Cohnella abietis: one gene and its partner. The protein of the gene in region 2 binds, or shares a complex with, the protein of the main gene of each other region. Links are inferred from orthologs where the notes say so. Each region holds a gene or a part of one and is shown on either strand. Other genes may lie near its edges.

Region 1 (3,308 bases), 2.5 Mb from region 2 along the record:
TTCGACCGCTTTAAGAAGACCCATATTCCCTTCCTGAATAAGATCCAGGAACAGCATACCCCGTCCAACGTAACGCTTCGCGATACTGACGACTAGACGAAGGTTGGCTTCTGCCAGCCTTTTTTTGGCTTCTTCGCCATCAGGTCCGCCAATTTCAATCTTCTTGGCTAGTTCAACCTCATCATCTGCACCAAGCAACGGCACTCGTCCGATTTCTTTAAGGTACATTCTCACGGGGTCATTAATTTTGATACCTGGTGGAAGCGAGAGATCGTCGTCGAAATTAAATTCGTCACGCTCTTCCTCTTCACCATTGTTATGACCGTGTGGTCTCTCGCGTCCCAGTTCATCGTGGTCATTGGAAACCTCGATACCGATATCCGCCAGCTGCTCGAAAAATTCGTCAATTTGCTCGGGGTCCTGATCAAATGGAGACAGCTTCTCCATGATGTCTTTATAGGTCAAGGAAGATTTCTTCTTACCTTGTTCGATCAGCTGAGCCTTAACCTGTTCTAGTGTCGCTTCCGTTTCCAATCCGGTGTGTTGATCGTTTGCCATTGCCGACTCCCTCCTCCCTGATCAGCCTGCGTATTACAATTGCTTACGCTGCTTTTCCAGGGATAAAATCTCTTTCAAAATTTGTGCCGCCTGTAATTTGTCTCCGGCTCGATCTGCACGGCGCATCTCTTCGTACTTCTGCTCAATAGAACCCTTTGATTCAGAAGCTCTTTCAATCGTGCGCAGAAAATCTTCCAATTCCTTCTCGCCATATGGGACTTCAATCAAAGCGATGGCACTGGCAGAACGTTCTAAACGGTCATCTTGCAGTACCGTAACGAATCGGCCTATATCAGGATCATTGCCTTGAGCGTAATAAGCATATAAATAAGCAGCTAAAGCCGCGTGATCCTCAATTAGAAAACGTTCGCCAAGCCTTTGCTGTACAAGGAGTGCCGTTTCTTTATCCTGCATCATCCAAGAAAGCAGCTGACGTTCCGCATTCACGTTTGCCGCACCAAGTGGCGGGTTCTTCGAGGTAGATCTGTTTTCATTCCATACATTATTCCACGATCCGGCTGGAATATCCCCTACGTTTCCCAATTTCTCCTGCTGTCTGAATTCGAGGCTTTCCTGCTTGAGTGTATCTAAGGATACACCAAACTCCTGAGCTAGCTCTTTAAGCAATAACTCGCGTTCCGTAGGGGAATCTTTCCTTGCTACGATTCTAACCGCATCGCGCAAGTAGCGAATCTTCCCATCTTCTTCTAGGAGTATATGGGATTTCCTTAAATATATAAGCTGAAATTTGACTGCGGAAACCGCCCCGTCAATGAATTCCCGAACAAAAGGCTCTGGTCCGTATGAAGATATATATTCATCTGGATCCATTCGATTAGGAAGTATGCTTACCCTTACACGGAAACCTGCCTCTTCTAACAAAGGTATGCTTTTATGTGCAGCAGCTTGTCCTGCATCATCTCCGTCATAGCATAGTATAACCTCGTCCGCAAAACGTTTAAGCATTGCTGCATGCTCTCCAGTTAGTGCTGTCCCCATCGTAGCTACCCCGTTATGAATACCAGCGGACCATGCTTTGATGACATCAACATAACCTTCGAATAATACAACCTGCCTTGCTCGGCGTATAGCCGGTCGAGCTTCATGCAATCGGTACAACGTTCGGCTCTTATTAAAAAGAGGGGTTTCTGGAGAATTAAGATATTTAGGCTGTCCGTCCGACATTAGTCGTCCCGCAAAAGCTATTGTATTTCCACTTGTATCATGAATCGGGAAAATAACCCTATCACGAAAGCGATCCACATAACCTTCTGCATCCTGTCTGCGAGACAGTAATCCGCCTGCCTCCATCTCAGCTAAGCTATAGCCTTTCCGTTCTAACGCTTGCGTAAGCGTGTCCCATCTAGCTGGAGCATAACCGATCCCAAAATGCTCAATTAAAGCATCATTAAAGCCACGTGAATGTAAGTATTCTCTTGCAAGCTTTGCCACTTCCATATTTTTCAGAAGATAATGATACAGTTTCAAGCTGTAATCGTGAGCTTCATGTAAAGTTTGCTTTTCTTTCTGGAAGGCAGAGGGCTCCTCAGTATTAGCAGTCGTCCACGTAATGGGAATGCCAGCTTCTTCTGCTAGCGCTTTGACTGCCTCAGGGAACGTTTCCCCTTCCATCTCCATCACAAACTTTATTACATTACCACCTTTGCCACAGCCATAACAATGAAAAATTTGTTTCTCCGGTGTGACCGTAAACGATGGTGTTTTTTCGGAATGAAAGGGACAGAGACCCTTCAAGTATTTGCCGTTTTTGGTCAGATGAACATATTTGCCTACGGTATCCGAAATTTCATGGCGACGCAGCACTTCATCAATAACCGTTTGGGGTATCATTCCGTAATTCATTAAAGCCACCTTATCTTCCCAGTGCAGAGGAACCGAACACATACCTCAGAGTGATTATCCACTCAATCGTTTTCTTGCACCTATTACATTTCGCTAAAGGTCGGGAATCTCCTGCAACCCTCGCAGCAGAGTTGTCAGTTTTTGTTGAAATCGGTCACGATCCTCATTGGTGAACGCCTTCGGGCCTTTAGTACGCGTACCACCTCGACGCAGACGCGCCGAAAAATGACGTTGCTCCAATAAGCCTTCGATGTCGGATTCCCGAATTTGCTTACCTCTCGGCGTTAATACAGCAGCACCCTTCGCTAGCCCCAGTGCAGCCAATCCATAATCGCCAGTAACAAGAATATCTTGCTTGGTCAGAACATTAGCGATATACAAATCTGCTGCTTGATCACTTGCGTCGACAGTAACTACTTCTACAGATGGCTCCGGTACCAGGACATGAGCATGACTCGAGACAAGCAGCGCTGTTGCTCCGCAGCTCCTCACCGTTCTGGCAATTTCCGTCTTAACCGGACAAGCATCGCCATCAACTACTACCCGATGACGTAGGACTGTCATCGACATCACCACACGATTCAACTAAAGTTTGCCGTAATATTATATACGCTAACTGTAATCAAAATCCTGCATTACCCTTATCAATTTTTATGTTCCCCATTTCATTGCCTTTGAAACTTACTCAGCAGTCGCAAAAGAGAATATTCTCATCATATTCCTTATATTTATACGTATTTAAAGGATTTTAAGTTACATTCGCCTTCATTTCATGCACATTTATACATTTTTCGACAAAAATATTTATATTTCATCATACAGAAAAACGATAAAAACAGCTTGTTTAGCAATAATCGTTCATAAAATGATCACAAAATGATCTGTTA
Region 2 (3,144 bases):
CGTTAAGAATAACCGAAGTATCGGTTACGAAAGGACGAAGCAATTCAGCAAGCGCCAAGTAATCCTTAATGATGCTTTCAGCATCAAGTGGCTCACCGTTGTACATCTGAATAATAACTTGGTTCTTATCTTCGATTATGCTGCGTGCTTTTTCTGCGAATGATTCAGGAATCATTAGATCCGCGATACGAATACCGTTACGTGCAGCTTTGTCCATATAACAAGGGCCAATCCCTTTACGGGTTGTGCCGATTTTATTGTCAGCCTTACGGTCTTCCTCTAAAGCGTCGAGCACAAGGTGATATGGCATAATAACGTGAGCACGATCACTGATTTTCAGATTATCCGTTGAAAATCCATTGTCGCGTATATATTGAATTTCCTCCACCAAAGCTCCCGGATTAATAACCATTCCGTTCCCAATGACGCACAATTTATTCTGGTTAAATATACCGGAAGGTACCATTGTTAATTTGTACTTTTTATTCTCTATGAGGATAGTATGTCCGGCGTTATTACCGCCTTGATACCGAGCAACAACATCTGCCTTCTCGGCTAGAAAATCTGTAATCTTACCTTTGCCTTCGTCTCCCCATTGCGTACCTACAACAACGACTGTTGACAATACAATCCCTCCATCCGGAGTGTCTTCACACCGGCATGATAATGCCACCCGAAATCGCGAACGAGGCGATCAGGCAGCATGATAAGTGTAGCAACTACGACTTTGGAAGTCAACGGAAAAACGAACAATGCCGCGACTGCCTAATTAATTGTTCGGAATTCAGTCTAACTTTTAGCCCAATAACCAGCGTCTGACTAGGAAGCCTCATGAGATCGATCAAGGCTAACGAATTTATTATAATTTTTCAAAAATACAAGCTCAACGGTGCCGACGGGACCATTACGTTGCTTGGCAATGATAATCTCAATAATGTTTTTCTTCTCGGACTCTTTGTCGTAATAATCATCACGATATAAGAATGCAACGATATCGGCATCTTGCTCAATCGATCCCGATTCCCGAAGATCTGACATCATTGGGCGCTTGTCTTGCCGTTGCTCTACTCCCCGCGATAGCTGTGACAGGGCAATAACAGGAACCTCTAACTCACGCGCGATTTGCTTCAGCGTACGAGAAATCTCAGATACTTCCTGCTGACGATTCTCGCCGGCTTTGCCCCGCCCTTGAATAAGCTGAAGGTAATCGATAAGAATCATACCGAGGCCCTTCTCCTTCTTGAGTCGGCGACATTTTGCCCGAATGTCTGATACCGTAATACCTGGTGTATCATCGATGTAAATCTGAGCCTCGGACAAAGCACCAATCGCCATAGATAGCTTTTCCCAATCATCGCCTTCTAGATGCCCCGTTCTCATGCGTGTTGCGTCCACGTTAGATTCCGCGCAGATAATCCGCTGAACAAGCTGAGGGGCTGACATCTCCAGACTGAAGATAGCGACGGTCTCTGTAGAGCGAACAGCTACATTCTGGGCAATGTTCAGGGCAAACGCCGTCTTACCTACCGATGGACGAGCTGCGACTATGATAAGGTCATTGGGCTGGAATCCATTTGTCATTTTATCCAGATCAATAAACCCGGAAGGAATTCCTGATACCCCGCCCTTATGGTTATAGAGAAATTCAACCTTCTCGAATACTTCCATAAGAACGTCACGTATGCTGATGAAGCCAGTTGCACTCCGACGGCTCGAAATTTCCATAATCCGTGCCTCTGCATCATTTAGCAGAACGCCAACATCATCCTCTGTTGCATAACCATTGGAGACAATTTGCGTAGCGGTACGAATTAGACGTCTGAGAATGGACTTCTCTTCTACGATCTGAGCATAGTATTCCACGTTTGCTGCAGTTGGAACCGAGTTTGCCAGCTTAGCCAAATACATGACCCCGCCGATCTCATCCATCTGCCCTAAATCCTGAAGACGAGCAGTTAAGGTTACGAGATCGATGGGTTCATTATCGTCATTGAGAGCCACCATACCGTCAAAAATGCGCTGATGGGAGACACTATAGAAATCTTCTGCTTTCAAGCGCTCCATCGATGTAATAAGCGCCTCAGATTCAAGCAGTATGGCACCAAGAACGGCTTGCTCCGCCTCCAGATTTTGCGGAGGTATGCGATCGTATACTAGCTGCTGATCCCCGTTTCCGTTCATTGGGCTATTCCTCCACGACTTGTACGTTTACCGTGCCCTTCACATCAGGATACAGCTTCACGGTTACTTTCGTTACACCTAATACACGGATAGGATCTTCCAGCTCGATTTTTCTTTTGTCGATCGTTATTTTATGAGCTTCCAATGCTTCCGCTATTTGCTTGCTTGTAATCGCGCCGAACAACCGTCCGCCTTCTCCTGCCTTCGCTTTAATGACGATAGTCATCTCAGATAAGCGAGCGGCTAGAGCTTTAAACTCGTTCTTCTCTTCTTCCTTTTTCTTCTGGGCTGAAGCTACCTGCTGATCCAAAGTCTTCTTAGCTCCATCAGTTGCTATCTTTACAACGCCTTTAGGCAGCAAGAAATTACGCGCATAACCTTCGGATACCTCTTTAATTTCGCCCTTTTTCCCTTGGCCTTTAACATCCTGTAAGAAGATTACCTTCATTCAAATAAACCCTCTTCCTCTTCGAGATCTTTGAGTACTTGCTTTAATTTAACTGCTACATCGGCTACCGTTCCTTGAATCTGACAAGCAGCGTTCGTAAAATGTCCGCCGCCGCCAAGTCGTTCCATTACAATCTGTACATTGATCTGGCCTAGAGACCTTGCGCTAACCCCAACTGTGCCATCTGGTCGCAATCCAATAACGAATGAAGCCTTGATACCCGTCATATTGAGCAAAGTATCCGCTGCCTGCGCGATAAGTAGCTGTGGAAATTGTTTGCCCGTTTCAGCTACCGCTATTGCAATGCAATCCCGATAGGTTTCAGCGTTGCGAATAATTTCCGCTTTACGAATGTATTCCTCCAGATCCTCTTTCAGCATGCGCTGAATGAGAACCGAATCGGCACCGTTACGGCGAAGAAATGAAGCAGCTTCAAAGGTTCGTGACCCTGTGCGGAAGGCAAAGCTTTTGGTATCTACTGTTATCCCTGCTAGTAACGCTGTAGCTTCTCTAAC

What was found.
Region 1: the proteins of dnaB (region 2) and dnaG are in contact, whole or in part, in a crystal structure (PDB 2R6A), measured with the Geobacillus stearothermophilus proteins. The link is inferred for Cohnella abietis from one-to-one orthologs. Residues at the interface, in WP_033016901.1 of Geobacillus stearothermophilus: Ser13, Glu15, Ala16, Gln18, Glu91, Leu92, Asp94, Ala95, Val96, Pro97, Thr98, Ala99, Ala100, Asn101, Tyr104, Tyr105, Ile108; in WP_049624496.1 of Geobacillus stearothermophilus: Lys456, Leu457, Leu458, Pro459, Ala460, Asn463, Ala464, Leu467, Leu535, Leu536, Ile537, Ala538, Gln544, Glu545, Asp548, Tyr549, His552.

Annotation. Positions count from the first base shown.
Region 1 is NZ_AP019400.1:4,577,671-4,580,978, forward strand. Bases 1-2,980 are described here. They hold dnaG (DNA primase), read right to left. Parts: upstream 2,410-2,980; coding sequence 592-2,409; downstream 1-591. Other genes in these bases: rpoD (RNA polymerase sigma factor RpoD), read right to left, coding at 1-558; KCTCHS21_RS20200 (YaiI/YqxD family protein), read right to left, coding at 2,515-2,980. Outside these bases: more of KCTCHS21_RS20200, read right to left, coding at 2,981-2,985. UniProt on the Escherichia coli protein: RNA polymerase that catalyzes the synthesis of short RNA molecules used as primers for DNA polymerase during DNA replication.
Region 2 is NZ_AP019400.1:7,028,834-7,031,977, forward strand. Bases 1-2,816 are described here. They hold dnaB (replicative DNA helicase), read right to left. Parts: upstream 2,182-2,816; coding sequence 820-2,181; downstream 1-819. Other genes in these bases: KCTCHS21_RS30530 (adenylosuccinate synthase), read right to left, coding at 1-625; rplI (50S ribosomal protein L9), read right to left, coding at 2,186-2,629; KCTCHS21_RS30545 (DHH family phosphoesterase), read right to left, coding at 2,626-2,816. In the rest of the region: more of KCTCHS21_RS30545, read right to left, coding at 2,817-3,144. UniProt on the Escherichia coli protein: The main replicative DNA helicase, it participates in initiation and elongation during chromosome replication. Travels ahead of the DNA replisome, separating dsDNA into templates for DNA synthesis.